Regions from separate parts of the Bacillus sp. NEAU-Y102 genome, predicted to be linked through region 4. Evidence: predicted binding sites of a transcription regulator. Region 4 holds the regulator's gene; each other region holds the start of a gene.
The links. Region 4 encodes Rex, which represses fermentation and respiration genes when NADH is low (regulators of the CRP and FNR family bind a similar motif). Its sites were predicted from a motif close to TTGTGAAATATTTCACAA; they were not measured.
Positions count from the first base shown of each region.

Region 1 (8,058 bases), on a different contig from region 4:
TAATCCGATAATAAATTGGTTTCCTAGAGGAGGAAGAGACAGACGAAATGCTTGTGGTAATATAATTCGTCGCATAGCTAAAGGATAAGGCATGCCTAAAGAGCGAGCTGCTTCTAATTGTCCTCGGTCAACGGATTGAATAGATCCACGGAAAATTTCCGTAATATATGCACCGTTATGAATTGCTAAAGCGATTGCTCCTGCCCAAAAAGGGGTGAAAACAACAACAGATGTAATTCCAAAATAGAGAATGGCAATTTGAACAATTAAAGGTGTACCACGAATAATAGCAATGTAGACATGAGCGATACTATTTAAAACTTTATTGTTAGAGATTCGAAAGAAAGCGAATAATAATCCAATTAATGAACCGAGTACTAGGGAAGTTAATGTTAATTGTAATGTGACAATAGTAGCTTTTAAGAGTGTGGGATAGGAAGAGATAAAAATTTCAAACATGCGTTTCACCTCATATTGTATAGATTTTAGTAGAGAATGAAATGCCCCACATAAAATGAACACTTAATCAGTGGGGCACTGTTTATGAATCTTTTGAATGGCTAACTTACTTACTTCGTTTTTTCCTCTTCACCAAGAATATTACGTCCGAACCATTTTTTACTGATCTTATCATACGTACCATCTTTAATGATTTCATCTAACGCTTTATTTACTTTCTCAACCATTTCTTTATTATCTTTGCGAATAGCAATTCCCATTTCATCAAGATTTAATGGTTTTCCGGCTTCTTTTATATTCGATTTTCCTTCTTTTATCATACGTAGACCAACCATTTGATCCGTAATTACTGCGTCAACACGCCCAGGCTCTAAATCCATAAGAGCAGTAATATCACTGTCATATTCTGTGATTTGATCTGTATATTTTGCAACAAGATTTTTAAAGGTACTAGCTTTTACAACACCAATTTTCTTACCTTTTAAATCTTCTGGAGAAGAGATAGCGGTATTCTTTTTAGCTACAAAAATTTGGGCGCCAGAGCGATAGTACGGATTTGAGAAACTAACAGCTTTTAAGCGCTCCTCTGTAATTGCCATACTACCCAGTATTACATCATATTTCTTCGCTTGAAGACCTTGAATTAGCGTTTCCCATGGGTTTGTAACTGGCGTAGCCTTCATGTTCATCTTTTTAGCAAGAGCTTCACCGATTTCTACATCAAAACCGACAAGTTTGCCGTCATTTTCTTTATAGTTAAAAGGTTTGTATAATCCACTCATCGCATAGCGAAATTCTTTTTCACCATTTGATGAAGTAGTAGAACTTTCTTTGCTACAAGCTCCTAGTATGAAAGATGTACATAGTGTAATGCTCGCAACAATGGTTAATAGTTTTCTTTTCATAAAACCCCTCCTATATATTGATCATACGGATGTTTTTCAGTATGTTATTGAAATATTTTATTTGGATGATTAGTTGTGCACCGTATGAATGTATTCCTTTTCGTTTGAAACAGAAGTTACATTATAAAACGTTACGTAAAAATTGTTTTGCTCGTTCATGTGATGGAGCTGAAAAGAATTGTGCTGGCGGAGCATCTTCTACAATCTTTCCATCGTCCATAAAGATGACGCGATCAGCTACATCTTTTGCGAAATTCATTTCATGAGTAACAATAACCATTGTCATCCCTTCTTCAGCAAGTTCTTTCATAACTTGCAATACTTCTCCAACAAGTTCAGGGTCTAAAGCTGAGGTAGGCTCATCAAATAGCATAATCTTAGGGCTCATTGCAAGAGCTCGTGCAATGGCAATGCGCTGTTTTTGACCACCTGAAAGAAGATGAGGAGTTACATCCGCTTTATCTTGAAGGCCGACTTTTTGGAGAAGTTGATTTCCAATATCCTGTGCATTTGCTTTCTCTAATTTTTTTACATGAATAGGTGCTTCTATGATGTTTTCTAGTGAGGTCATATGAGGAAAGAGGTTAAAGTGCTGAAAAACCATACCGACATTTTCACGGACTTTATTTAAATTTGAATGCTTTGGATCAATTCGCTCACCTTGTAAGTGAATTTCGCCTTCATCGTACATTTCTAAAAAGTTAAGACAGCGAAGTAATGTACTTTTACCAGAACCACTGGCACCAATTAAAACAACAACTTCTTTTTCTTTTACTTCTAAATCAATTCCTTTTAACACATCAAGTGAACCGAATGATTTTACTAGATTTCGAACTTGAATCATACAAAACCCCCAGTTAAAAATATATTTTACAAATGTTGCCCCGTATTTCTGTTATTAGTCATAAATTGTCAGAATCCTTTATTTTTTTCGTGCAATTTGATATTCAAAGAAATAATGATTTTTAAAATCTCTATATCCTTCTATAATGAAAATATGGATAATAATATATAGGTAGTATTTATATTGCTTATAAAAAGGGGGAAAGGGAAGATGGAAAAAGAAAGAAAAACATTTTCTTTTGGATTACGTACACAACTTATGCTATTCACTACAGTTTTAGCTTTTATTACATATTCAACAAGTATATTTTTTATTTACGTGATATACGATTATTTTCAAAGTTATGTAAGTCAAACTGTATATAATATTATCGTTATGTTATTAGGGGTAGTATGGTCTGGAATTTTAGCATATGGAGCAGCCGTATTTTTAATTAAACCACTTCGCAAGTTAGAGGAAGCGGCAAGAAAAGCAGCTGAGGGTGATATTCGTGAAGATGTTCCATTACCGAAGACAGATGATGAAATTAAATCTTTAAGTGTTGCATTTAATATGATGTTAGGAAACTTAAGGGGCATGGTAAAAAATATTGATACAACATTTTCTTATACAAACAATCAAGTACAGCAGATTAGAAAACAAACAGGAGAAGCAACGAGACAAGCGCAAGGTGTATCTGAGACTCTTGCAGAGATTTCTTCAGGCGCTGAGCAATCAGCAGCATCAATTCAAGCAATTGTTTCTGCTGTTGATACAACGACGTCTATTGCAAGTGAAGTAGAAGAAAAAGCGAAGCAGTCTGATACGTTGTCTTCAGAAATGGTTCAAGCTTTAGGGCATAGTACTCGTGTCTTTACGTCTTTAATTCAAGGTATTCAAACATTGGCAAAAGAAAATGAAGATTCAATGCAAAATGTACAGAAGTTAGAAGAACGAATGAAACAAGTAGAACATATTGTGTCTGTTGTGAGTGCGATTGCTAGCCAAACGAATTTATTAGCACTAAATGCTTCTATTGAGGCAGCTCGCGCAGGAGAGCATGGAAGAGGTTTTGCGGTTGTTGCGGAAGAAGTACGTAAACTTGCTGATGAAAGTGATCATTCTGCAAGAAACATATCTCAGTTATTACGGAATATGCAAGATGAAGTACAACAAGTTGCAATGAAAATGACAGAACAAGTGAAAATAGCTAAAGAAGAGGCGAAACGTGGGGAAGCTACGGAATTAATTTTAAAAGAAATGTCATCAAGTGTTATGGAAGTAGCCGATGCAACTCAGCAAATTAGTAGTTATATGAATGAACAAGTGAGCCACATTCATCAAACAGGAGCACAAACAAAAGCTGTAGCAGCAATTGCTGAAGAAACGTCAGCTGGTTCGCAAGAAGTGGCGCGTGTGACGCTACAACAGTCTAAAAATATGGTAGTAATCGATCAATTATTAAAAGATTTAGAGAAGCAAGCAACTGATTTGAAACAAACAATTGAACGATTTTCAATGTAAAAGGAAGAACAGAATGCTGTTCTTCTCTTTTTTATTTAGTTTGATTTAATATTTACAGTTAAACTATGAACGTTTCCGCAACATTCTTTTCTCTCCCTTTCGGATGAAAATTATAGCGAGCTATAATATTAAAAGGGGTGTCTTTTATGAAAAAAGAAAAAAGACAACGGTTAATTAAACAATTTGTAAAGGAGTATGAAATAGATAAGCAAGAAAGATTAGTAGAATTGTTAGCAAAAAAAGATGTATTAGTAACACAAGCTACGGTTTCTCGCGATATTCGTGAGTTAAACTTAACGAAGGTACCTTCTCAAGAAGGATTAATGATATATAAAGTTTTCTCAGAAGAGCATTTACAAACTGATATAAAGTTAAAGAAAAAATTACGAGAAGTTGTTGTGAAAATTGATTGTGTAGATCAATTAATGGTTATTAAAACATTACCTGGTAATGCACATGTTATTGGTGTTTTATTTGATGAGTTAGATTGGAAAGAAAAAATAGGATGTATATGTGGAAATGATACATGCCTTATAATTTCACAGTCGAAATCAGATAGGGAGATTATAGAAGAAAGATTAAATTTAATTATTTAGATGTAAAAATCCTGTTTTTAATAAAATTAAAAACAGGATTTTTGTTTAAATACGGAAGTTGAATATTCAACATATATGCGTAATATATGTGTTTTTTATTGAAAAAGCGAGAGAGTTTGTTATAAAAATACAAATTCGTATGATTTTAAAAAAATAACTTGTTTAATATTTCACAATGATAATGTGGATGCTTTCACAAAGATGAAAGTGCAGAGCATTTATTATGTACTTGTAAGACATCAAACATATTTAAAAGGAGGTACAACAAATGAAACATCCGATACATGTTACTTCAGAAATTGGGGAATTACAAACGGTTTTATTAAAACGACCGGGTAAAGAAGTGGAAAACTTGACGCCAGATTATTTGCAGCAATTATTATTTGATGATATTCCATACTTACCAATTATTCAAAAAGAGCATGATTATTTTGCACAAACGTTACGCAATCGGGGTGTTGAAGTTCTTTATTTAGAAAAACTAGCCGCTGAGGCGTTAGTAGATAAAAAACTTCGAGAAGAATTTGTTGATCGTATTTTAAAAGAAGGACAGGCTGACGTAAATGTTGCACATCAAACTTTAAAAGAATATTTACTTTCCTTTTCAAATGAAGAATTAATTCAAAAAATTATGGGCGGTGTACGGAAAAACGAAATTGAAACAAGTAAGAAGACACATTTATATGAATTAATGGAAGATCATTATCCGTTTTACTTAGATCCAATGCCTAATTTATATTTTACTCGTGATCCAGCAGCTAGCGTGGGCGATGGCTTAACGATAAATAAGATGAGAGAACCAGCGCGTAGACGTGAATCATTATTCATGGAGTACATCATTAAATATCACCCAAGATTTGCAAAACATAATGTACCAATCTGGTTAGATCGTGATTATAAATTTCCAATTGAAGGTGGCGACGAGCTAATTTTAAATGAAGAAACAATTGCGATTGGAGTGTCTGCTCGTACTTCAGCTAAAGCAATTGAACGTTTAGCTAAAAATCTCTTTAGCCGACAAAATAAAATTAAGAAAGTGTTAGCAATAGAAATTCCAAAATGCCGGGCATTTATGCATTTAGATACAGTATTTACAATGGTTGATTATGACAAGTTTACAATTCATCCAGCCATTCAAGGGCCAAAAGGGAATATGAATATTTATATTTTAGAAAAAGGATCAGATGAGGAAACTCTTAAAATTACACATCGTACTTCTTTAATGGAAGCATTAAAAGAGGTATTAGGCTTAAGTGAATTAGTTCTTATTCCATGTGGAGGAGGAGATGTAATTGCTTCTGCTCGTGAACAATGGAATGATGGCTCGAACACATTAGCAATCGCACCAGGTGTAGTTGTTACATATGATCGCAACTATGTATCCAATACGTTATTACGGGAGCACGGTATAGAAGTAATTGAAGTGCTAAGTTCGGAATTATCTCGTGGTCGTGGGGGTCCACGTTGCATGAGTATGCCAATTGTTCGTAAAGATATTTAGTATAAATAACGGAGAAAGTAGGGATGAAGTATGTTAATGACTAGACCAAATTTAAAAGGAAGAAGCTTTCTAGCAGAAAAAGATTTTACACAAGAAGAATTGTTATATTTTCTAGATTTGGCAGCAGAATTAAAAGAGAAAAAGAAAAATGGTATCCCGCATCATTATTTAGAAGATAAGAATGTAGCGCTCTTATTTGAAAAAACCTCCACTCGTACGCGCTGTGCATTTACAGTAGCATGTACAGACTTAGGGGCGAATCCTGAATATTTAGGGAAAGGTGATATTCAGCTTGGGAAAAAAGAATCCGTAGAGGATACAGCAAAAGTGTTAGGGCGTATGTTTGACGGAATTGAGTTTCGTGGATTTAATCATGAGACTGTAGAATCTTTAGCACAAAATTCTGGTGTGCCAGTTTGGAATGGATTAACAGACATGTGGCATCCAACACAAACACTAGCAGATTTATTAACAATTAGAGAACATGTAGGGAAGTTGAAAAATGTGAAGCTCGTTTACGTTGGAGATGGACGAAATAATGTTGCTAATAGCTTACTAGTTGGTGGAGCAATCGTTGGAATGGATGTACGTATTTGCACACCAGAATCTTTATGGCCTGCACAAGAAGTAATTGATTTAGCAAAAAAATATAATGAACAGGTAATGATAACAAGTAATGTGGAAGAAGCTGTTGCGAATGCAGATGTAATTTATACAGATGTATGGGTGTCTATGGGGGAAGAAGAAAAATTTGCTGAACGTGTCGAGTTATTGAGACCTTATCAAGTAAATATGAAAATGATTAAAGAAACAGGGAATGAAAACGTGATTTTCTTACATTGTTTACCTGCATTTCATGATGTTGAAACGATGTATGGCGAAGAAGTTTACGAGAAATATGGGTTGAAAGAAATGGAGGTAACTGACGAAGTATTCCGCAGTAAACATTCAAAAGTATTTGATCAAGCTGAAAATAGAATGCATACAATTAAAGCGGTTATGGCAGCTACTTTAGGAAACATGGAGTAAAGAAGAAAGGGAGTCTTCCTTTCTTCTTTCTCCTCCTTTAGACACTATCATTCACTGTTGCTTTTGTATTGTTATTGCAATTAAAGAGAGGTGAGTGGAATGGGTGAAGATAAGAAATTAGGGTTGTTTACACTAACGGCTCTTGTAGTTGGGTCTATGATTGGCGGTGGAGCATTTAATTTAGCGAGTGATATGGCAAAAGGTGCTGGTGCGGGGGCCATTATTATTGGTTGGGTTATAACAGGAATTGGGATGATTGCACTTGGATTATCTTTTCAAAATCTAACTGTAAAACGGCCAGATTTAGATGGTGGTATTTTTAGCTATGCAAAAGCAGGATTTGGTAATTTTATGGGATTTAATAGTGCGTGGGGATACTGGCTATCTGCTTGGCTTGGGAATGTAGCTTACGGTACATTATTATTTTCTTCATTAGGATATTTCTTCCCGATCTTTGAAGGCGGTCAAAATGTAGAATCCATTATTGGTGCAAGCGTATTATTGTGGTGTGTTCACATGTTAATTTTACGTGGAGTTCAATCAGCAGCACTTGTGAATTTAGTAACTACAATCGCAAAATTAGTACCTGTATTTGTATTTATTGTCATAGGAATCTTCGCGTTTCATATTGATACATTCTTAGATGGATTTTGGGGGCAAACTGGTTCTTTTTCATGGGGAGCAGTTGGCAGCCAAGTTAAAAGTACAATGCTTGTAACTCTATGGGTATTTATTGGGGTAGAAGGGGCGGTTGTTTTATCCAGTCGAGCAAAAAATAGAAGTGATGTAGGGAAAGCAACGGTTATTGGCTTAATTGGTACACTCATCATTTACATTTTAATCACATTATTGTCTCTTGGACTTATGCAGCAAGCAGATATTGCTGGTTTGAAAAATCCAGCTATGGCTTATTTATTTGAAAGTGTTGTTGGAAAATGGGGTGCTATCTTTATAAATTTAGGTTTGGTCATCTCTGTATTAGGTGCTTGGTTAGGTTGGACTTTGCTCGCTTCTGAAATTCCATATTTAGCGGCTAAAGATGGAGTATTTCCAAAATGGTTCGCAAAAGAAAATAAAAATAAGGCTCCAGTAAATTCATTATGGATAACAAATGGTTTAATTCAAATATTCTTGTTAACATTCGTCGTTTCTGATCAGGCGTATAACTTTGCATTCTCTTTAGCATCTTCAGCCATTTTAATTCCATATGCTTTTTCAGCA
Region 1 is NZ_JBTWFK010000009.1:84,231-92,288, forward strand. Features, by position in the region: gene ACYFX0_RS22125 (amino acid ABC transporter permease) at 1-522, opposite strand, end outside; gene ACYFX0_RS22130 (ABC transporter substrate-binding protein) at 570-1,364, opposite strand; gene ACYFX0_RS22135 (amino acid ABC transporter ATP-binding protein) at 1,486-2,208, opposite strand; partial or broken gene ACYFX0_RS22140 (HAMP domain-containing protein) at 2,584-2,769, shown strand; partial or broken gene ACYFX0_RS22145 (methyl-accepting chemotaxis protein) at 3,139-3,711, shown strand; gene argR (arginine repressor) at 3,858-4,307, shown strand; gene arcA (arginine deiminase) at 4,576-5,808, shown strand; gene argF (ornithine carbamoyltransferase) at 5,839-6,837, shown strand; gene arcD (arginine-ornithine antiporter) at 6,937-8,058, shown strand, end outside.
Region 1: a site for Rex is predicted at 4,466-4,483, ahead of arcA (arginine deiminase). Genes of this name have one in related genera too.

Region 2 (8,058 bases), on a different contig from region 4:
TGTGGGCTCTTTTGTGGATATCCATTCAACAGTACACGGTACACGTTAATATCTACTTTACCCATTTCTGGTAAGTCTTGACCGCTCGGAGATTTTAAGTCTACATTTAAGCAAAATGCAATTTTTCCATCTGCCGTTTTAATAAGTTCTGTTCGGATTGGTTTCTTCTTTGACCTACTATAACTCCAATCCATTTCATACTTTGTATGGTCCATAACCTCTGCGAATGCTTTTTGAAGTGGGAATAATACAAATAAGACACTTAAAAACATAGCTAAAAGTTTGAACGATTGCTTTATATTCATATTTACAGCCCCTTAATAACAAACTTAATACTAAGTAGTATTTAATTAGAAAATATTTTTATGCACAAAAAAAGAGTGCATAAAAGCACTCTTTTTTCTTTCTTACTTTAATCTTAGAAATCGAAGTTATCAGGATCTGGACCAACGCGGTGATTTTCGTTTAACGCATCAATTGTTTCCATGTCTTCTTTTGTTAATTCAAAGTTAAATACATCCGCATTTGCAATAATGCGGTGTTCTTTCGTTGATTTTGGAATAGTGATTACTCCATTTTGAAGATCCCAACGTAAAATAACTTGCGCTGTTGTTTTACCGTGTTTCTCAGCAATTTCTTGTAATTTTTCATTATCTAATAATTGACCTTGCATAAGTGGTGACCATGCTTCCATTTGAATATCTTGTTCTTTACAGAAAGCTTGTAATTCTTTTTGTGTTAAACGAGGGTGGTATTCTACTTGGTTAATCATTGGTTTAATTTCTGCATCTTTCATTACATCTTGTAAGTGATGAATTTGGAAATTACTTACCCCAATTGCACGTACGCGTTTTTCTTTATAAAGTGTTTCTAACGCTCTCCACGTATCTTTGTATTTCCCTTCTACAGGCCAATGAACAAGGTATAAATCTAAATAATCCAGCTCTAATTTTTTTAAGCTTTCTTCATATGCAGCAAGTGTCGTTTCATATCCTTGATCCGAATTCCACACTTTTGAAGTAATGAATAAATCTTCACGAGAAATGCCTGCTTCTTTTATACCTGCGCGAATTCCTTCACCTACAGCTTTTTCATTTCCGTAAATTGCAGCTGTATCAATGCTGCGGTATCCTGCTTTAATCGCCGATTTCACTGCTTCTACAAGTTCTGGTCCATCCTCTACTTTAAATACACCTAAACCGAACCAAGGCATTTCTACACCATTATTTAATACTGTTTTACTTTGTAAGTTTTTCATTTTATTTTCTCTCCTTTTATTTTACTTGATCTCTTTTTTCTAATGTCATACTCCACGCAGTTAAAACAACAGCACCTACTACCATAATTCCACCTACCCAAGCCGTATGAATTAATCCTAACGAGTTCGTTACAATACCGCCCAAGTAAGCACCAAGAGCAATTCCTGCGTTAAATGCTGCAATGTTAATCGCTGATGCTACATCAACAGCGCTAGGTACAAACCTCTCAGCCAAGATAACGACATACACTTGTAGCCCTGGGACATTCATAAACGCAAATAGTCCCATAAAAATAATTGTAATGAATCCAGCAACTTTAAATGGCGCTGTAAATGTTAAAACAAATAATACAATCGCTTGAATAAAGAACATGTAAAATAACGCTCGAATCGGATTATAATTTGATAATTTTCCGCCGACCATATTCCCAATCGCAATTGCAATTCCGTATACTAACAAAATAATTGTAACGGTACTTGCTTTAAATCCTGTTACTTCTTGTAATAACGGAGATAAATACGTAAATGTTACGAATGTTCCCCCGTATCCTAATGCAGTAATGATAAATACAAGTAATAGTCTTCCGTTCGTAATCAACTTAAATTGATCGTGAAATGATACAGACGTACCCTTTTTTAAGTTAGAAGGAATTAGCATACTGTTGGCGATTAAAGCAACGACTCCAATTGCCACAATAACCATAAACGATGCTCTCCAGCCAAATTGTTGACCGATAAATGTTCCAATTGGTACACCTGTAATAGTCGCAACAGTTAAACCAGTAAACATAAATGCTATTGCACTTGCACGTTTATTCTCAGGTACAAGCGCAGCCGCAATTGTAGATCCAATTGACATAAAAACCCCATGCGCAAACGCAGATACAACCCTCGCGATAAGTAGCACAGTAAAACTTGTTGCTACTGCCGCAATACCATTGCCAATAATGAAAATAATCATAATCCACATTAACAACGTCTTTCGCGACATACTAGCTGTTAATGACGTCAATACTGGAGCACCAAACGCTACTCCTAATGCATATAAAGAAACGGTTAAACCAGCTGTTGTAACCGAAACATTTAAATCTTTCGAAATAGATGGTAGTAAACCGACACTAATAAACTCGGTCGTACCAATCCCAAATGCACTAATTGCTAGTGCTAATAAAGCAAACATACTTCTTCGATTCGTCTGAACTTCTGAAGATGGTACTGTATATGAACTCAATTGAATTCCTCCTTATTACAAGAAATCCAATCATAATAGTGTGATAAAAAGGCCCTTTTATCTTCTAAAAAATATATTTTATACTTACAAATGCTATTATGAATGGTTTCATTCCTTTTTTGAAGAACGCACTTTAAAGTACGATAGGCACTAAAAAGTAACATAGTCACTTTTTGGTACCGTACTACTTACTTGCTTCTCACATGTGCTATTATGAAACATATTTAACATGATAAAAAGTACGTACTTTAAAGTGCTATAGGTACTAAAAAGTAACATTTGTATTATTAAGCTTACTTTACTCATAAAAGGAGGGTTTCATATGAAGAAATACAATATTCCTGTAGAGGCGACTTTAGAGGTTATCGGTGGAAAATGGAAGGTTGTTATCCTTTGTCATCTAACGAAAGGCACAAAAAGAACGAGTGAACTAAAACGTTTAATGCCTGGTATTACACAAAAAATGTTAACTCAGCAATTACGCGAATTAGAGGACGACGGGGTCATTCAAAGAAAAGTCTACAACCAAGTCCCGCCAAAAGTAGAATACTCCCTTACTGATTACGGTTGGTCTTTAGAATCAATTCTTGACTCTCTTTGTACTTGGGGCGAATGTCATCTTGAAAAAGAAGGTAATACATCGATGCTAATTGCAGAAGGTGAATAATAGGAAAAAGGAAAAAACGAACATGAATTTGTTCGTTTTTTCCTTTTTTTCTATATATATATGTACATTTCTAACTAAAACAAAATATTTTATACGCTTTCATACCTTGTCAGCACTAGGTTATACACTCAATATCAAATAATTAGGAATCATTTTTATGTTAACATAGGTGCATATAGTATATAATATAGGATATATATTATATACACTTTCCGGTAGCGGAGCTTTTCCATTATGCGGACAAGCCATGTATCGGACAGTTCATAAACAATAGGTAAGAAAATGTGGTTTTAGATCTATGTCAGCTTGTTTGCTGCCATATATTTAAAGGCATTTTATTGTGTTTTGTGAAACTTTGCATAAAGTTTCGTAAACGTTTACTATCTTACTTATAAAAAATAAGAGTATTGCTATCGTAAAGGAGAATTGGAGATGCCAGAAACTATGACTCAAACAAAGCCAGAACAAGAAACTGTACAAATTTCTGCTAGCCAAGGACAACTTGATGTACTTGATCAGTTGTTAAAACCTGAGGTACAAGAATCATTAACAACACTAGTAGAACAGCTTCCAAAATTAACTGAGCTTGTTAACATTTTAACTAAGTCTTATGACTTCGCTCAAACTGTTGCTACTGATGAAGTATTAAAAAGCGACACTGTTGGTGCAATTACAGAGCTTGTAGAACCTGTAAAAGATACAGTGAAAAGCATGGCTGCAACTGCAATCGAAGCGAAAGATCGTGCTGACGAAAGTACTGAAGTTATCGGCCTATTCGGTCTATTAAAATTACTAAAAGATCCACAAGCACAAAAAATGTTCCGCTTTGTGAACGCATATCTTCAAATTAGTGCAGAACGTAACAATAAATAATTTAACTTATAACAACAATTAGTAAAGACGGGGGATATCATACTATGTCAAAACAAATTGTCATCTTAGGCGCTGGTTATGGCGGTCTTCTTGCCGCTTTAAACGTACGTAAATATTACAGCAAATCAGAAGCACAAGTTACAGTGATTAACCAATACCCAACACACCAAATCATCACTGAACTACACCGCCTTGCAGCTGGTAACGTTGCTGAGCAAGCAATTGCAATGCCACTTACAAAGCTTTTCAAAGGCAAAGATATCGATCTTAAAATCGCAACAGTTGAGTCATTCTCTGTTGATAGCAAAGAAATCAAACTAGCTGGCGGCACTACTTTATCTTACGATGCACTTGTAGTTGCTTTAGGAAGTAAAACTGCTTACTTCGGTATTCCAGGACTAGAAGAAAACAGCATGGTATTAAAATCTGCTGCTGATGCAAACAAAATCTACAAACACGTTGAAGACCGTATTCGTGAATACGCGAAAACGAAAAACGAAGCTGATGCTACAATCGTAATCGGTGGTGGCGGATTAACTGGCGTTGAGCTAGTTGGTGAGCTTGCTGACATTATGCCTAAACTTGCAAAAAGCCACGGCGTAAATCCAAAAGAAGTTAAACTTCTTCTTGTTGAAGCAGGTCCAAAAATCCTTCCAGTATTACCAGACCACTTAATCGAACGTGCAACTACTAGCCTAGAAGCACGCGGTGTTACATTCTTAACAGGTCTTCCTGTAACAAACGTTGCTGGCAATGAGATCGACTTAAAAGACGGTCAAAAACTTGTTGCTAACACATTCGTTTGGACAGGTGGCGTACAAGGTAACCCATTAATCGGTGAATCAGGTCTTGAAGTTAACCGTGGTCGTGCAACAGTTGATGCATACCTACAATCTACTTCTCACAAAGACGTATTCGTTGCTGGAGACAGCGCTGTTGTCTTCTCTCCAGACGGTCGTCCATACCCACCAACTGCACAAATCGCTTGGCAAATGGGTGAGTTAATTGGATACAACTTATACGCAGCACTAGAAGGCAAAGCATTCGAAGAGTTCGCACCTGTAAACTCTGGAACACTTGCTAGTCTAGGACGTAAAGATGCGGTTGCTACAATTGGAGCAAGCAATACTCCACTTAAAGGCTTACCAGCATCATTAATGAAAGAAGCAAGTAACGTTCGTTACTTATCACACATTAAAGGTCTATTCAGCTTAGCTTACTAAGCTGAATATAAGCCCGAATCATGCCCTGCATGGTTCGGGCTATTTTTATCCCGCATTAACGGGCAGTAAAACCTCCACCTTAAAATCCAGTGAATGCAGGGATGAAGTCGGAAGATTAACTGCCCGTAAAAGCCCGATTGGTTCAACTAATAATCAGTGGGGAGGAACACCCCCCCACTGATTAAAGTTTCACTTTATCCGTAATTTTCTCTAACTTATATATTCGGCAGAAGAATAATATAATCCTTTTAATTATCTAAATTTACTGATTATTTTATGTCTAAATTGTGTATATGAAAGGGGTGGAAGTATTCTTCCTACTCCCACCCCTTTCACACAAACTATTCTCCTAATTTCACAAGGCTGTAGTTCTTCTTCCCTTTACGAATAATAATAAATCTTCCATCAAATGAATTTTCTACAGTAACATCCGTACCCACATCTGTTACTTTCTCACCATTCATAGAAATCGCACCATTATTAATGTCCTCGCGTGCTTGTCGTCTGGATGGTTCAATTCCTAAATCAACTAGCCACTCTACAATATTTTTTGTCTCTTTTGAAGAATGGAATGTTGGCATTTCTTTAAAACCTTGTTCAATTTCATCAGCTGTTAACGATTTAATATCTCCGCTAAATAACGCTGCTGTAATTTTCTCAGCTTGTAATAACGCCTCTTCTCCATGAACGAATTTCGTCATTTCTTCCGCTAGCACTTTTTGCGCTTCACGTTTATGAGGCTCGGCTTCTACCTTCGCTGCTAATTCATCAATACGCTCTTTCTTTAAGAACGTAAAGTATTTCAAGTATTTAATTACGTCACGGTCATCTGTATTTACCCAGAACTGGTAAAATTCAAACGGTGTCGTTTTTTCAGGATCAAGCCAAACTGCACCACCTGCTGATTTACCAAACTTCGTACCGTCCGATTTTAATAATAACGGAATCGTTAATCCGAATACTTTAGCCTCATGACCTTCTAACTTACGAATTAAATCTAAACCACTCGTAATATTTCCCCATTGGTCACTACCACCAATTTGAAGTTGAACATCCTCTTTCGTGTATAAATGGTGAAAATCCATCGCTTGCAAAATTTGATATGTGAATTCTGTGAAAGAAATACCTGTATCTAAGCGGCTTGCTACAATATCCTTCGCTAACATGCTATTGATGCTAAAGTTTTTCCCGTAATCACGTAAAAACTCAATAATATTTATTTCATGTGTCCAATCATAGTTATTTACCATCTTCACTTCGCTATTTCCACCAAAATCAAATAGCTTTTTCATTTGTGCTGTTAACGCATCTACATTATGCTGAACCACTTCTAACGTTTGAAGTTGACGCTCTGATTGTCGTCCACTCGGATCACCAATTGTTCCTGTTGCCCCGCCAATTAAAATAACAGGATGATGGCCAGCTAATTGGAATCTCTTCATCATCATAAACGGAATCAAATGTCCGATATGCATACTATCACCAGTTGGATCAACTCCGCAGTATAGTGAAATCTTTTTCTCTTCTACTAGCTTACGTAAGCCTTCTTCGTCAGTCTGCTGATTAACGGCGCCGCGCCATTCTAATTCATCAATAATATTCATCTTTTGTCATCCCCTTTATTTTTTAAAAACAAAAAAGCCCCTATGTCTACGATAGACATAGGGACGATTATTCACCGTGTTACCACCCAGTTTGCATAAATAGCATAGCTACTCATACCACTCTTAGCAATAATATCGATTGCTAGTCCGCTTAGCATTACCTAAGATACTCCAGAGTGTAATTCGCAAGTTTGTTTGTGCTAGGTTCCAGCAACCCCTAGCTCTCTCGTTAACAGTGACAAACTGCTACTGGGCTCTTTCAACGTATGTTATTTGTTAAATTATTAGCCATTATATTGAATTGAAAACAAATTGTCAACAATACCCAAATATTATTTTAAAATAATTCATATCTTCATACGTATTTCGTTATTCCTTATCTTCTCCAATAATCCTTACTTCTCGCTCTAACTTCACGCCAAATTTCTCTTCAACTGTCTTTTGTACGAAGTGAATTAAATCGATGTAATCTTGTGCTGTTCCGTTATCAACATTCACCATAAATCCAGCATGTTTTAAAGAAACTTCTACTCCACCAATTCGCTTACCTTGTAGTCCTGAGTCTTGAATCAACTTACCAGCAAAGTTATTTGGTGGGCGCTTAAATACGCTACCACAAGAAGGGTATTCTAGAGGCTGTTTTGACTCACGCTTAAACGTTAAATCATCCATTTTTGCTTTAATTTCTTCACGTACACCTTCTTCAAGTTCAAATCTCGCTTCAAGAATAATGTAATGGTTGTTCGCAAATACACTCTTACGATATCCAAATTCAAATGCTTCTTTCGTCAAAGTACGTAGCTCTCCATCACCTGTCATTACGACAGCTTCTGTTAATACAAACGAAATTTCACCGCCGTATGCACCAGCATTCATATATAATGCTCCGCCAACTGAACCTGGAATACCACAAGCAAACTCAAGACCCGTTAAATTATGATCTAATGCAATGCGTGATACATCAATAATTGCTGCGCCACACTGTGCTACAATCGTCGTTCCTGTTACAGTAACACCTGTAATATGAATTAAACTTACTGTAATCCCGCGAATTCCACCATCTTTAATAATGACATTCGATCCATTTCCTAAAAACGTAACTGGAATATTATATTCGTTCGCATATTTGATAACTTCTTGAATTTCATCATAATTTGTAGGCGCAACGAAAACATCTGCTTTTCCGCCAACTTTAATATGCG
Region 2 is NZ_JBTWFK010000012.1:11,818-19,875, reverse strand. Features, by position in the region: gene ACYFX0_RS24885 (thioester domain-containing protein) at 1-305, opposite strand, end outside; gene ACYFX0_RS24880 (aldo/keto reductase) at 419-1,258, opposite strand; gene ACYFX0_RS24875 (MFS transporter) at 1,275-2,438, opposite strand; gene ACYFX0_RS24870 (winged helix-turn-helix transcriptional regulator) at 2,812-3,156, shown strand; gene ACYFX0_RS24865 (DUF1641 domain-containing protein) at 3,589-4,029, shown strand; gene ACYFX0_RS24860 (NAD(P)/FAD-dependent oxidoreductase) at 4,074-5,252, shown strand; gene tyrS (tyrosine--tRNA ligase) at 5,594-6,856, opposite strand; T-box leader at 6,913-7,128, opposite strand; gene murB (UDP-N-acetylmuramate dehydrogenase) at 7,226-8,058, opposite strand, start outside.
Region 2: a site for Rex is predicted at 3,502-3,519, ahead of ACYFX0_RS24865 (DUF1641 domain-containing protein). Genes of this name have one in related genera too.

Region 3 (8,058 bases), on a different contig from region 4:
TTCTGCCAGTAGCTCCATTCCTGCTGCTGAAGAAAGACCTGGATTTTGAGACTTTATTTTATCCATTGATTGTTTAACTCGAACAAGAGTCTGCTTAAATGTTTCATCGTCTTCCATTTTAATCACTGGCATTTCCATACCGGATAAGTTGCAAATAGCACCAGTTGTATTATTAGGCAGATATCGACGTAAATCAATTGTCAAGCCAATCATTTTTTCTGCAGTGCGAGGTTCTGCATACACAGTGAAATGTGATAAAGCTCGGAAGTATGCAGTCATGATTACATCATTCAAGGTAGCCTGTTGTGCTTTTGTCCATTGGGTTAAACGTAGAGTTTGCTCATGGCTCAATCGCCGTACGGACATTTGGGGAAATTTATTTTTGTTAGGTTGAGATGGAAAAGACCATAACGATGCCTGTTGTTCTTGGTTAGGACGATACGCACTTTTTATGTCCGATATTCCAGCGTATTTGAATACATGTGATTGATCTCGACAACTCTCATTTCCCTCATCAAATTCCTTTATAATTTGCTTCTTAGACCGTCCCAATGAAAGGTGCGTATATATTGTTCCAAGCAATTTAATATATTCCTTGACTCCTGCACCATCTGAACATAGATGAGATAATTTCACAACTAACATATCTGTTGTAGTGCCCCGTAATAATTTCGTTTGAACCATAGGCCCCTGTATACGATCACCAGGTTCTTTAATAAAATCTATTGCCATTATTTCAAGTTCTTGATTATTTCCTTCTGCAAAAAAGCAAATAGATGAGTTAGTGTCAGATGAATGTTCCTCCCAGTAAGGAATATCATTTTCTACAAACCGGCTGTTCAAAACTGGTTGCAATTGCAACGTTATCCTTACTGATTCTTCAAGTATTTCCTTGGATATACCTACAGGAAAATAAAGAACTGCATTAATTTGTTGATCTGCAGAATAAAGACCTAATACATAATTCATTCGATCTTGTGGTGTTACTGAATACTTTCTTTTCTCCATAATTCCGTCCCCCTTTAGGACTTTTTGTATAACCCTATTTTCCATATGCTTGTAATTTTTCTAGTCATTTTTCTTCAAGAGCTAATAACGCTTATTTTTCGAATTTTTAACGAAATCATCTTCTCCGTATTGGTTTCATTCTTTTTGCAGGTGACATATCCATTATTTTATTGTTATTAACACTGCCTAACCTCCCAATGAAACCAAACAAAAATAAATTAAGTTTACATATACATAAACATTTTATTATAACGTCTATAAATTATCAATACAGCAAATAAATCATTTTTATGTCTGTCAATAAAAAACAATATATTCAAGGGCTACTTCATAATAAAAGATTGATGTGCATGTATATGTACCCATATCACTATCAAAATAAGAATGAGAATTTTTTCAACAAAAATAAGCTGCAGATATTGATTTTACAGTAAAAAAAGCCCCTCCATTTTGAAAATGAGTAGGGCTATTTCCTATTTGAATTTTATAAAAGAATGATTATCATAAATAATATTTTACTTTTTAGTCTACCTTATTATTTTTAATCCATTTTCCTAATAAATGAATGGATTTTATTCATATAATTTGAGGTGGTATCGTTGGTTTTTAAAAATAGAAAGCTTATTTTCAAATCAAATGAAAAAGAGGTGAAATTATAGATATTCATGTAAAAATTTCGTTTTGGGGATACTTAAAATCTTAAGGTGATGGGCATGTGGTGTTACACTTTAAAAGCTTTATAAAATTATAAAATTTATAGATATAGCAAATTTTCTTTATTAATAATCATTTGTATGTATGTACGTTTACTCACACACATACAAATGATTTATAAAGCCACAATTAAGTGAAAACATCTTTTCCGTTACGATAACATCATAGCCATATCTTCTGCTGCATTTGTAATTAGTTTTAAACCAAATGTTTCTTGTAATACATCAAGCACGCCAGCTGAAATAAATTCAGGAGCCTTTGGACCGATGCGAATATCTTGAATCCCAAGACTAAATAGCCCTAGTAAAATGGCAACCGCTTTTTGTTCAAACCATGATAGGACAATACTTACTGGCAATTCATTCACTTCACATTGAAAAGCATCAGCTAAAGCAGCCGCTATTTTCACTGTAGAAATTGAATTATTGCACTGTCCTAAATCAATGTAACGCGGAATTTCCGTACCAGGTACAACACCGTAATCCACATCATTAAAGCGGAATTTCCCGCAAGAAGTTGTTAAAATAACCGTTTCTGGCGGAAGTGACGTTGCTAATTCACGATAATATTCTCCGCCTTTTCCCGGTGCATCACAACCGGCGATAACAAAGAAACGCTTTATTTTCCCTTTTTTTACTGCGTCAATAATTTCTGGAGCTAATGATAATACTGTATTATGATGAAACCCTGTCACTAACTGTTCATCCGACTCCATATGTACTTCTGGAAGTTCTAGCGTTTTTTGAATTAACGTTGTAAAATCATCATTTTCAATTTTTTGTACACCTTCTAAACCTGCAATGTCATATGAAAAGAATCGATCAGAGTACGAGCCTTTAATTGGCATAACACAGTTCGTTGTAGCTAATATGGCACCAGTAAATTTTTCAAAAAGGCGTCTTTGATCATACCATGCCTTACCGATGTTTCCTTTTAAATGTTTATATTTTTTCAGCTGCGGGTATCCGTGTGCTGGTAGCATTTCAGAATGCGTATAAATATTAATGTCTTTTCCTTCTGTTTGCTTTAATAGTTCTTCTAATGCAAATAAATTATGGCCCGTAACTACAATTGCTTTACCTTCTACACGATTTTGTGTAATTTGTACAGGTTCTGGCACACCAAAATGATTCGTATGTGCCTCATCCAATAACTCCATCACCCGTAAAGCTGATTTCCCAACTTTCATAGCCATATCAATATGCTCTTGTTCGTTAAAATTAGAATTTGTTAATGTCATATATAAAGCTTCTTGTGTTGTAGCATCTACAAATGCATCCGTATACCCTAGCTGAGCAGCATGTGTGCGATAAGCTGCAATTCCTTTTAGCCCAAACACAATCGTATCTTGTAAACTCGCAATCGTTTCATTTTTACCACAAACACCCATCACTTTACATCCGCCTGTTGGCGTTTGTTCACATTGATAACAAAACATATCATCCCACCCTCTCCCAATCATTCATTACACCTTAAGCATAATACCCATTGAAAAAAAGTGATGTGATATCAATCACAATAATATATAAAGATTTGTGACAGTTCATATTGTTGACATAATATTTTTATTGACACTAAAAAATGTACATTAGTGTGCACACATCTTTCGATACTTTTAAATAGCTAAATAATTAATTTGGAGAAATATATACAACGAAAATTTTTTGAATCCTTATACAAATAGTTGCAATTCATCACATATGAAAATAGACATACAAAAACGCCATCCTTTTCTATCATTCAATAGAAAGAATAGCGTATTTTTTATTTTAAGGAACTATCATTTTTTATTAAAGCCTTTATTGTAAAGCTTTTTATTTACAATACATTTACACTATCTTAACATTACTTACATTATTTATATGATATATTTATATAGAAACTACTTAAGAAATTTCATATACATTTTATCTTTATGATCTCTTATCTAATCAATAAAAAGATCATGTTATATTTTTATAACAGGGGTGAATTAGAATGACTGAAACTTTAAAAACACTTATAATGCTTGATGCTACTTACGTTGTTATAGCAATTATGACAGTTCTAGTATTTGTATACTTGGAATTAAAATCTCAGTAATACATGCTGGCGTAATCGACAGATTCAGCATTTAAATATAGTTAGAAGAAAGAGAGGAGAAAATTATTTCTCCTCTCTTTTGTATTTCTACAATTTCTTATTTTAATAAATCCAATGTATGTAAAAGTAATCCTCTGTCTCCTACTTCTCCATGACCAGGTACTACCGAATCTATATTTCCATATCGCTTCAGCACATTCTCAATCGATGTAGACCATTCATTTACGTATGCATCTGCAACATTTCCTAAATCTTTTGCTTCCGCAGATTTCACTAAACAGCCTCCAGCTAAAATTTTATATTGTGGCAACCAAACAACAATATTATCTTCTGTACGTCCTTTCCCTGGATGGAACGTTTCTACTTTTGTATTGCCAAACTTCAAACTCGTAATTGTTTGTAAATCTCCAAGCGGCTCTTCATATCCATTTTTCTTTGCTAATTCTGCAGTTAATGCTGTACTATGCGCTTTAATACCTCTTTCTTTCAACGTTTTTATTCCGCCAATTCGATCAGCGTGCGCATGTGTAATAATGAAATCCGTTACGCGCTTCTGAAATTTCTTTTCTACCATTTCTATTAGTTCCTTCGTTAATTTGTCATCCCAATCTGAAACTCCACAATATTCATACTTAATCTCCCCTCATTACAAATACTCCATTTTTCTATTACATTTAAAATCAAAATTGTATTTTGTTAAATTATAACATTCAGACTATAATTTATTTATAGCCCATTAACGGAGGTGTTTGCAATGACTCTCTTCGCTTCACCATCATTATTCATAGTAGCAATCATTTCATTTGCACTAGCTTATTTCATCGGAGTAAAACAATACACTTGCCTCTTATCAGGATTCAACGAACGCCGCGTGCTTGATAAAGTGACACTATCAAAAATAGTAGGTCTTTATAATTTAATTGCTGGTGTCATTGCGACAATCGGTAGTGTCTTCACTACTCCTAATGCCAAAATCTTATTTCCTATCATTATAATTGGACACGTTATAATCGCGGCTTATGTAAATACACGCATGGTGCAGTGAAAAAGATCACCCAAATGGGTGATCTTTTTTATAATTTATCAACATATTGCTTCGCTTCTAGTAAGGAAAAACCAAAAGCTTCTCTTACTCTCTTAACTGCTGTAATTTTTTTGCCTTCTTCTACAAGCTGGCGTAGTTCTTTATTAATTTCAGGTTCTCTTTCTACAATTCCCAATTCTTTCGTAATTAATTGTAATCTATCTTCAATTCTCTTTAAACGCGCATCATTTTTCTTTTCAATTGTAGTTAATTTTTCAGCGATATAAATGAAACCAAAGGCTACTATCGGTATAACCATCCAGAATTCCATGAATGTTCCCCCTTACTAACTTTCATTTGTTTTATTTCACTAACTTATGTAAATTTTACCACAAGAAACATTTACTGTATAATACCACTATATCAAACTGTTAATAAAACCTATTATTTTAGGGGGACACTTTATGAAAAGATTTTTAAATACGTTACTTCAATTTGTAGTTCTTTCAATCATGCTACATTTATTATTTGATATAGTGGGTTGGCTTGTTTTCAATGCACCAATTAAAAACAAACAAATCATCATTTCTTTAATAACAACCTCATGGATTATGTACATGTACCGCGATAAATTTTTTAAAACATTCACTTCAAATTAACTAAAAAACTTCATCTTTGATCGATGAAGTTTTTTCTTTTTCTCTCACACTCTCTATTCACTATAGTATAATAGAACTAACATTCTGTCTTTTTTGAAGAAAGGAGTCACTATGAACTTAAAAAGTAACAATATATACGAGAAAATGAACCAATATTCCGTTGCAGGTTTAAGTCTTGCCGTTATACGTGACGGCAAACTAGACGAAGCGATTACTTTCGGAACACTTGAATCTGGAACAACTAGAACTGTCACTACGAATTCTATATTTAATTCTTGTTCTATTAGTAAGTTTATCACTACAATGCTCGTACTAACGTTACCAGATCAAGAAATCATACATTTAGATGGAGACGTAAATGATAGACTTACATCTTGGAACATACCTACCAATCTATTTACCTCACAGAAAAAAGTCACCCTGCGAAATTTATTAAGTCACCAATCTGGAATTATTGATCCTCCTAATAGTTTTGAACATTTTACATTTGCACAAGGGCGACCAAACTTATCTGAACTCCTTGCTGGTAAAACATCATATTGTTCAGTACCAATAGAAATAACTTATAAACCAGAAAGTGAATTTCACTACTCTGATGCAAACTTTTGTATTATCGAACTACTACTTGAAGATATAACTGGAAAACCATTTAACCTTTTACTTGAAGAATATATCTTTCAGCCACTACAAATGAAAAATAGTACACTCTTCTCTCCAAAAGACATAGATAAAACCGATGTTTTTGCTTGCGGCCATAATAAAGATAGAACTGTAACAAATGAGAGATTTCCATTTTATCCATTCGCAGCTGCTTCAGGCATTTGGACAACACCAACTGACTTATCAGCTTTAGTCATTGAAATCATTCATTCCTTACAAGGAAAGGGCAAACTAAAACTTTCTCAAAAATTAGTACTAGACATGATTTCTCCTCAAGGTTGCTCAAAATGGACTGGATTAGGTGTTTTTCTAGATGATTCTAATGAAGAATTACAGATTTATTCACTCGGATGGGGCGTCGGATTTCAATGTATGATGGTTTGTTATCCATACTGCGGGAATGGCGCTGTTATTATGACCAATTCCGATTTAGGTGTTCATCAAATGGAAGGGATCATTGGTGAGGTTGTAAAAACGTTATCCTTATAATGAAAATAAAGAAGCTGTTCCTTCCAGCTTCTTTATCTATATAACATTTTTCGCAACAATTTTTATATGTTCTGGTGCGATAATTTCCGTTATACTTTCCTGGAAATCTTCATGTAACATTTCTTCCAAATGTTCTAACTGCACTTCAACATGAGTGCATTCTAAATTATGTATATTTAATAGTGCATAATGATCTTTTTTCTTAATTACTAAATATTGATTTTCCTCTGTCACAAGTACAGAACCTAATCGGACTCCTAGTAAGCGTTGATCATCAAACTTCATAATTACTTCTCCTTCCCTTATATAAACGAAACTACAATGAAAATAATTACATTTATGGAAAAACACACTTATTTAGACTATATCATAATTTACTAAAATATAAATATCATTTTTCCTTTTAATAAAGTGAAACTTTAATCAGTGGAGGCCTTACTGTCCGTTAATGTGGGATGAAAATCCCTATTTTTTCATATATTTCGATACAAAAAACTTTCTCAACATGAAATTTGAATTTTCAGTTTTTAATTCTATGAAAATCTATTATAATAAAGTTAATAAATGTTTGACCTCTCCTAATTCATGTACATATGGATGATCAGTAGTTATTGCTACTGATCTATTTTTTTGATTTCAGAAAGCAAATATACTGCATCCTTTCCTACACCACAAATAAGCGCAGAGCCTCTTTGAGATTGCCACGGCAATCCGATATAATACAATCCTCTTACTGGACTAACTCCCTTTATATGATTAGGAAACCCTTTCTCATTCACTGCCTGTTCAATTTCAATCCAATTATAATTTTGAACAAAACCAGTTGACCATATAACGCTTTCTGCACTATAAATATCACCATTCTGAAACATAATGTTATTTCCTGATGCACTTACTACTTTTTCTTGTAGTTTGATTGCTCCATTACGAATAAGTTTCTTACCTTCAAAACCGAAAATAGGGTCCTTTCTCTTCTGAAACCATCTTCCCCTCTTTGTATTTATTTCAGCGTACAATAAACCCACTTTTTCTAGCAGATTAAAAATACTTTTTCCAAAAAGTTGTAACGGTAAAAACGTTAAGGGATGACTAATAGACACCGTAACTTCATGCGTTTTTGCAAGTTCTACTGCGATTTGCATTCCTGAATTTCCGCCACCTACTACAAGTACCTTCCCCTGTGGAATTTGCGATGATGATCTATATTGTGATGAATGTATTTGAAAAATATGTGGTGAAAGATTTTCTGAAAACGAGGGAATAAATGGATGCTGAAAACCACCTGATGCGATAATAACTTTTTTCGTTTGTAAAATTTCTGTAGGAGTATGTAATTCAAATATTTCTTTTTCTTTCTTTATTTTTAGAACTTCCGTTTGTAATTGTACCGGTAATTGAAAATGTCTTGCATATTCTTCTAAA
Region 3 is NZ_JBTWFK010000001.1:321,143-329,200, forward strand. Features, by position in the region: gene ACYFX0_RS01600 (condensation domain-containing protein) at 1-1,008, opposite strand, end outside; gene hcp (hydroxylamine reductase) at 1,874-3,160, opposite strand; partial or broken gene bla (subclass B1 metallo-beta-lactamase) at 3,902-4,417, opposite strand; gene ACYFX0_RS01615 (DUF3784 domain-containing protein) at 4,559-4,849, shown strand; gene ACYFX0_RS01620 (hypothetical protein) at 4,878-5,159, opposite strand; gene ACYFX0_RS01625 (hypothetical protein) at 5,293-5,487, shown strand; gene ACYFX0_RS01630 (serine hydrolase domain-containing protein) at 5,599-6,636, shown strand; gene ACYFX0_RS01635 (hypothetical protein) at 6,673-6,921, opposite strand; gene ACYFX0_RS01640 (flavin-containing monooxygenase) at 7,251-8,058, opposite strand, start outside.
Region 3: a site for Rex is predicted at 3,224-3,241, ahead of hcp (hydroxylamine reductase). Genes of this name have one in related genera too.

Region 4 (8,058 bases):
GTTCATCATATTGCTGGTCATATTTATGCGAACCGTTTAGTAAAAGAAGTGCAATTCCCGCTATTATCACTTGTTGTATCTGGTGGGCATACAGAACTTGTTTATATGAAAGAACATGGTTCATTTGAAGTAATTGGTGAAACGCGAGATGATGCAGCTGGAGAAGCATATGATAAAGTAGCTCGTACGTTATCTATGCCATATCCAGGTGGTCCTCATATTGATCGCCTTGCACATGAAGGAGAACCAACAATTGATTTGCCTCGTGCATGGCTAGAACCGGATTCATATGATTTTAGCTTTAGTGGATTGAAATCAGCAGTTATCAACACTGTGCATAACGCGAAACAACGTGGTATAGAAATTAAACCAGAAGATTTAGCGGCAAGTTTCCAAGAAAGTGTAATAGATGTACTTGTAACGAAAGCAGCTCGTGCAGCAGCAGCTTATAATGTAAAGCAATTACTTCTTGCTGGTGGAGTAGCTGCTAATAAAGGACTTCGTGCCCGATTAGAAGAAGAATTTGCAAAAAAAGAAAACATTGAACTAATTATTCCACCGCTATCTTTATGCACAGATAATGCAGCAATGATTGCAGCGGCAGGGACAATTGCGTATGAACAAGGCAAGCGTGCAACATTAGCCTTAAATGCGAATCCAGGATTAGATATTGAAGCATAGTTATGCACATAATTAACCACAGCTTGTGGATAAAACCCATGTTATCTGTTGATAATGTGGGTTTTATTGTGTATATAAAGTGTTGGTAACTTTTTCGTTGGCTGTGGGTAATGTGGAAAAGTTGGTTTAATAGTTATTTTATAAAGGTGGATATGTGTATAAACTTGTGGATAAACTAGATGAAGTCTGACCTTTGAGTGTATTGTTTTTCGGGAAATAAAAAGCAAGAAGATATCCCCGAAAAACATTTTTTAATATCCCTCCATTATAGAGGGTGCTGATATTGTCAATCCTTGTCGGTAAATCGATATTTCGTGTCGAATCGTTTATGTATATAGGGTTACGATAGATATATTTGAAAAATCGTTGATATATTCCCAGTTACCATTGATATATCCAAAAAATTATTTATGTACTTAAAGAAAAAAGATGTCGCATAGTCAAAAATCATGACTGATGAGACATCTTCCTTATTTAAATACTCTTATACATGCAGCTCTTCCCACTCTGCCATACAAGTTTCAAGCTGTTCTTGTAGCGTTTGTTTTTTAGTTGTAATTTCACTAGCTTTTTCATAATCTGCATATATTTCTGGTAAGCAAAGTTGATCTTCTAACGTAGCAATTTCTTCTTCTAAGTTTACGATATTTTGTTCTAGCTCTTCAATTTTTCGAGTGCGTTGACGTTCTAATTGTTTACGCTCTTTTTCTTCGAGATAATTTAATTTTTCTTGAGCTACAGTTTTTTGAACAGGTGCCTGATTTTCTTGCTGTTCAAGTTGTTCAAATGCTGCCCGTTCAATCATTTCATTTTTCTTCTCCACATAGTAATCGTAATCACCTAAATATTCCTGTGCGCCTTCTGTTGATAACTCAACCACAGTCGTTGTTACACGGTTAATAAAGTAGCGGTCATGTGAGACAAATAGAAGAGTCCCTGGATAATCAATTAAAGCATTCTCTAAAATCTCTTTACTATTTAAATCAAGGTGGTTCGTAGGCTCATCCAGAATTAATAAATTTGACTTTTGCATCATAAGTTTCGCAAGAGCTAATCGAGCTTTTTGTCCACCACTAAGGGAAGATACTGGTTTCAGTACATCATCTCCTGTGAATAAAAAATTCCCGAGTATAGTACGGATTTCTTTTTCAGGTTGCAGTGGATATTCATCCCATAGTTCATTTAAAACCCGTTTAGAAGATGTTAAGTTTGCTTGTTCTTGATCATAATAGCCAACAGATACATTTGATCCGAAAGAAACATTACCATTTAATAGTGGTAACTTATTCACAATAGATTTTAATAATGTGGATTTCCCAATTCCGTTTGGACCAACTAAGGCAACACTATCTCCGCGAGTTAAGCGCATAGTTACGTGTTCAATTATAGGGTCCTCCTCATAGCCGATGGTTGCATCTTTTACTTGTAAAACATCATTTCCACTTTGCTTTTCAATATCGAAGTGGAATGATGCTGACTTAGAATCCCCTAATGGTCTCGTTAATAATTCCATTCTGTCCAGTTGTTTACGGCGACTTTGAGCACGTTTCGTTGTAGAAGCGCGAGCTATATTCTTTTGAACGAAGTCCTCAAGTTTTGCGATTTCATCTTGTTGTTTTTCGTAACGTTTCATTTCTTGATCATATAATGCTGATTTTAAGTCTAAATATTTACTGTAGTTACCAACAAATCGTCTGCTTTCTTTATTCGAAATTTCATATACTTGTGTAACGAGTTTGTCTAAGAAATAACGGTCATGGGAAACGATTAATATTGCGCCAGGATAACCTTGTAAATATTGCTCAAGCCATGTTAATGTTTCAATGTCTAAATGGTTTGTAGGCTCGTCCAAAATAAGTAAGTCTGGTTTTGTTAATAATAATTTCCCGAGAGCTAATCTTGTTTTTTGCCCGCCACTTAAAGTAGAGATCGTCGTCTGGTGTGTTTCAACTGGGAAGCCAAGGCCGCTTAAAATGGAGCGAATATCCGCTTCGTATTGATATCCACCTTGATCTTTATAATTGAGTTGCAATTGGTCATAATCAGCTAACAATCTTTCATATATAGCTTCGTTTGAAAAGTTTTCTTCTTTTCCCATTTCTTGCTCAAGCTTTCGAAGTTTTGTCTCCATTTGCTGTAAGTGGGTAAAGACGGTTAGCATTTCATCCCAAATTGTTAAAGACGTTTCTAGGCCAGTATTTTGAGCTAAATACCCGATTGAGACATCTTTCGGTTTTATAATTTCGCCACCATCATGTGATAACTCACCAGCGATAATTTTTAATAATGTAGATTTTCCAGCTCCATTCCTTCCAACTAATGCGATACGATCTTTTGTTTGTACTTCCAATTTTATGTTTGCAAGAATTGTTTCTGCACCGTATAATTTCGAAAGTCCATTTACTTGTAATAAAATCAATGTTCTCACCTCAAATAATTTCTTAACTTTGCCATGTTTATATTTCTCAATCATACTAAAAATAGTGTATAGTTTAAAATAAAGAGAGAATACTTCTTCTCTTTATTATACAAGGAATTTAATGAGTGCTAAACTTCTGTATTTGATTAAAGTATATGAATAAAGATAGGAAGAGAGGAGAGGTCATATGGATCAGCAAAAGATTCCACAAGCCACTGCTAAAAGATTGCCTCTATACTATCGATTTATCCAAAACTTATCTCTTTCTGGTAAGCAGCGTGTTTCATCGGCCGAATTGAGTGAAGCGGTAAAAGTAGATTCCGCAACAATACGAAGAGATTTTTCGTATTTTGGAGCATTAGGGAAAAAGGGATATGGATATAACGTAAATTATTTATTATCATTTTTCCGCGAAACACTTGATCAAGATGATATAACGCGTGTAGCACTTATTGGAGTAGGTAATTTAGGGACCGCTTTCTTACATTATAATTTCACGAAAAACAATAATACAAAAATTGAAATGGCATTTGATGTTAGTGAAGAGAAAGTTGGAACAGAAATCGGGGGCATTCCTGTATATCATTTAGATGAATTAGAAGAGAGATTATCAAATGATATACAAGTGGCAATATTAACAGTACCGGCTACAGTAGCACAAGCTGTAGCAGATAGATTAGCTGAAACGAGCGTGCACGGTATTTTGAATTTCACACCAGCACGATTAAACGTATCAGAGAATATTAGAATTCATCATATTGATTTAGCTGTAGAGTTACAAACATTAGTTTACTTTTTGAAAAACTATCCACAATAAAACGCAGAGGAAGCGACCTCTGCGTTTTATTATTGTTTCTTCTTTGTGAATTTAACTAATATAAGGCGAAGTGCCAAATTAAAATCAATTGTTGCCATAACTGCAAATAGTATTGTCCACACATTCCAGATTGTATCTGTCACGTTCGTAATGGCGAAGCGTGTAAAGATACATCCAAGAAGGAAGTATAATGCGGCCATGAACAATGGTGAGTTTCTCATACAAAAAATCCTCCGATAAATCCTTGCATTTTTTCAGCTTCTTTAATCATTTCTTGAATTTGCTCATTGCTCATAAAAATTTGCCCAATAGCGACTAATGTATTCATCGCAACATGAGCTGCAATAGGAACGATAATGCGCTTCGTCTTCACATATAAGAAGGCGAATACGAGCCCCATAGCAGTGTATACCAATAAGTGAGTAAAATCAAAATGAATTGCTGCGAATACAAGTGAACTAATGATAGCTGCAATAAAGAAGTTGAACTTCTTATAAAGTGCACCGAATAGAATTTTTCTAAATACGATTTCTTCTAAGATAGGTCCGATTATAGATACAACAATAAGGAACCAAGGAGTAGTTCGTGCAATTTCCATCAGTTTCATTGTATTTTCTGAACCTTGTTTAATTCCTAGTAGCTGCATCTCGATCATACCGGCAACTATTTGTGAAAAGAAAGCTAAGAATAATCCGATGAAAATCCACCCAATTGTAGCTGGAACAGAAGAGCGCGTTGCATCTAAATGTCTGTCGCGAATATCTGTTCTAAGTAACCAAAGTACGATACATAATGCAACAAAGAAGCTAATAATTGCCCAGTGTCCCATTATGATTTGTCCTTTTTCCTCAATGGTAAATCCTCTATTATCATAGAGTCCTGTTTTTAGGAGAAGTGGTAATCCAACAGCGCCAGATAATTGCATTAAAATGTATGTAACGATAATCCACCAGTATTGTTTCTTCAAATGGTTTAACCATCCTTTCTAACTCTAGTGTATGAGATGAGGTAGGATAACATGTAAATATGTTATCTACGATATAAACTTTCATTCGAATTATGATTTTTTTGTAAATACGTATTTTAAATTAAAGTAGGAGACAGGAAAAAGTTGTACGTTTAGCGAAAACAACTTAGGGTGTCTTTCATATTGTAACATACGAGTAGGGGAAACAACGATTCATATAGTAAAGGCAGTATTCTATATAGAAAGTTTATATAGTAATTTGCGAAAAAATTATGATTTTTTTACTTGCAAAAGAAATTGAGATTATTTATTATTATAAGTGTGTTAGCACTCGGGTGACTTGAGTGCTAATAAATAAAATTTACATAACAAAATGAGGAGGTTATTGTTCATGCTAAAGCCATTAGGTGATCGCGTTGTAATTGAGCTTGTTCAAGCAGAAGAAAAAACAGCAAGTGGTATTGTATTACCAGATACTGCAAAAGAAAAACCACAAGAGGGTAAAGTTGTTGCAGTAGGTACTGGTCGAGTGCTTGAAAATGGTGAGCGTGTTGCTTTAGAGGTAGCAGCAGGTGATCTTATCATCTTCTCAAAATATGCAGGTACTGAAGTGAAATATGAAGGTACAGACTACTTGATTTTACGTGAAAGTGACATTTTAGCAGTTATCGGTTAATTATATAAATCTTAAAAAAATCCAAGGGGGTCAATTATTATGGCAAAAGATATTAAATTTAGTGAAGAAGCACGTCGTTCGATGCTTCGCGGTGTCGACACTCTTGCAAACGCAGTAAAAGTAACGCTTGGACCAAAAGGTCGTAACGTTGTACTTGAGAAAAAATTCGGTTCACCACTTATTACAAATGATGGTGTAACAATCGCAAAAGAAATCGAATTAGAAGATGCATTCGAAAACATGGGTGCGAAATTAGTAGCAGAAGTTGCTAGCAAAACAAATGATGTAGCTGGTGACGGAACAACAACTGCAACTGTATTAGCGCAAGCTATGATTCGTGAAGGTCTTAAAAACGTAACAGCTGGTGCTAACCCAATGGGTCTTCGTAAAGGTATCGAAAAAGCTGTTACTGCTGCAATTGAAGAATTAAAAACGATTTCTAAACCAATCGAAGGCAAATCTTCTATCGCACAAGTAGCTGCTATTTCTGCAGCTGACGAAGAAGTAGGTCAATTAATCGCTGAAGCAATGGAGCGCGTTGGTAACGATGGCGTTATTACTTTAGAAGAGTCTAAAGGATTCACAACAGAATTAGACGTAGTAGAAGGTATGCAATTTGATCGTGGATATGCATCTCCTTACATGATTACTGATTCTGACAAAATGGAAGCAGTTCTTGATAACCCATACATCTTAATTACTGACAAAAAGATTTCTAACATCCAAGAAATCTTACCAGTATTAGAGCAAGTGGTACAACAAGGTAAACCACTTCTTATCATTGCTGAAGATGTAGAAGGCGAAGCTTTAGCTACATTAGTAGTGAACAAACTTCGTGGTACATTCAACGTAGTAGCTGTTAAAGCTCCTGGATTTGGTGACCGTCGTAAAGCAATGCTAGAAGATATCGCAATCTTAACTGGTGGCGAAGTAATCACTGAAGAATTAGGTCGTGACTTAAAATCTGCTACAGTTGAATCTTTAGGACGCGCTGGTAAAGTTGTTGTTACAAAAGAAAACACAACTGTAGTTGAAGGTATTGGAAATACAGAGCAAATCGCAGCTCGTATCGGTCAAATCCGTGCGCAATTAGAAGAAACAACTTCTGAATTCGATCGTGAAAAATTACAAGAGCGTCTTGCTAAACTAGCAGGTGGCGTAGCGGTAATTAAAGTAGGTGCAGCAACTGAAACTGAGTTAAAAGAGCGCAAACTTCGCATTGAAGATGCACTTAACTCAACTCGTGCAGCAGTAGAAGAAGGTATCGTTGCAGGTGGTGGTACTTCACTTATGAACGTATACACGAAAGTAGCTTCTATCGTAGCTGAAGGCGACGAAGCAACAGGTATCAACATCGTACTTCGCGCACTAGAAGAGCCAGTTCGTCAAATCGCAATCAACGCTGGTCTAGAAGGATCTGTAGTTGTAGAGCGTCTAAAAGGCGAAAAAGTAGGCGTTGGTTTCAACGCAGCTACTGGCGAATGGGTTAACATGCTTGAGTCTGGTATCGTAGATCCAGCTAAAGTAACTCGTTCTGCACTTCAAAACGCAGCATCTGTTGCAGCTATGTTCTTAACAACTGAAGCTGTAGTAGCTGACAAGCCAGAACCAAATGCACCAGCAATGCCTGACATGGGCGGCATGGGCATGGGCGGTATGGGCGGAATGATGTAATTCCGTTTGCCCTAAAAAACATCCATTTCTATATAGAAATGGATGTTTTTTTATGTTTTTTAGAAAAGGAAATGAATTTCTGTAGAATTTTGTCGCTTTCTCTCTTGACCATATAGATACTTCATTGTTAGAATCTAGGAAGATAATATAAAACGATCCTTCATATATCCTCAATGATATGGTTTGAGAGTCTCTACCGGGTTACCGTAAACAACCTGACTATGAAGGCAGTGTGTCTTATATTTATAAAGAGCGGAGACTATCTTTCTTTATAAAGCCAGACCCCTGCCTTTTCTTTGTTATGAGACTAGAGGCGGAGGACTGGCTTTTTTTATTATATTAGTAATGCTTTTCGCCAAATTGGTGAAAATATTTATATACGAGAACTAACGTTGGGGTGATTATTTTGAAGAAGCAACACGATACAATTATCGTTTTAGATTTTGGAAGTCAATACAATCAGTTAATAGCACGTCGAATTCGTGAGTTCGGTGTATACAGTGAACTTCATCCACATACAATTACTGCAGAAGAAATTAAAGCAATGAATCCAAAAGGGATTATTTTCTCTGGTGGACCAAATAGCGTATACGGTGAAGGTGCATTACATTGTGATGAAAAAATCTTCGAACTAGGATTACCGATTTTCGGTATCTGTTACGGTATGCAGCTTATGACACAACACTTCGGTGGTAAAGTAGAGCGTGCCAACCACCGTGAGTACGGAAAAGCTGTTCTTAAAGTAGAGAACGAATCAAAATTATATGCGAACCTTCCAGAAGAGCAAGTTGTATGGATGAGCCATGGCGACTTAGTAACTGGTT
Region 4 is NZ_JBTWFK010000024.1:7,179-15,236, reverse strand. Features, by position in the region: gene tsaD (tRNA (adenosine(37)-N6)-threonylcarbamoyltransferase complex transferase subunit TsaD) at 1-681, shown strand, start outside; gene ACYFX0_RS30545 (ABC-F family ATP-binding cassette domain-containing protein) at 1,166-3,100, opposite strand; gene ACYFX0_RS30540 (redox-sensing transcriptional repressor Rex) at 3,288-3,917, shown strand; gene ACYFX0_RS30535 (YdiK family protein) at 3,947-4,138, opposite strand; gene ACYFX0_RS30530 (CPBP family intramembrane glutamic endopeptidase) at 4,135-4,884, opposite strand; gene groES (co-chaperone GroES) at 5,276-5,560, shown strand; gene groL (chaperonin GroEL) at 5,600-7,234, shown strand; purine riboswitch at 7,375-7,476, shown strand; gene guaA (glutamine-hydrolyzing GMP synthase) at 7,641-8,058, shown strand, end outside.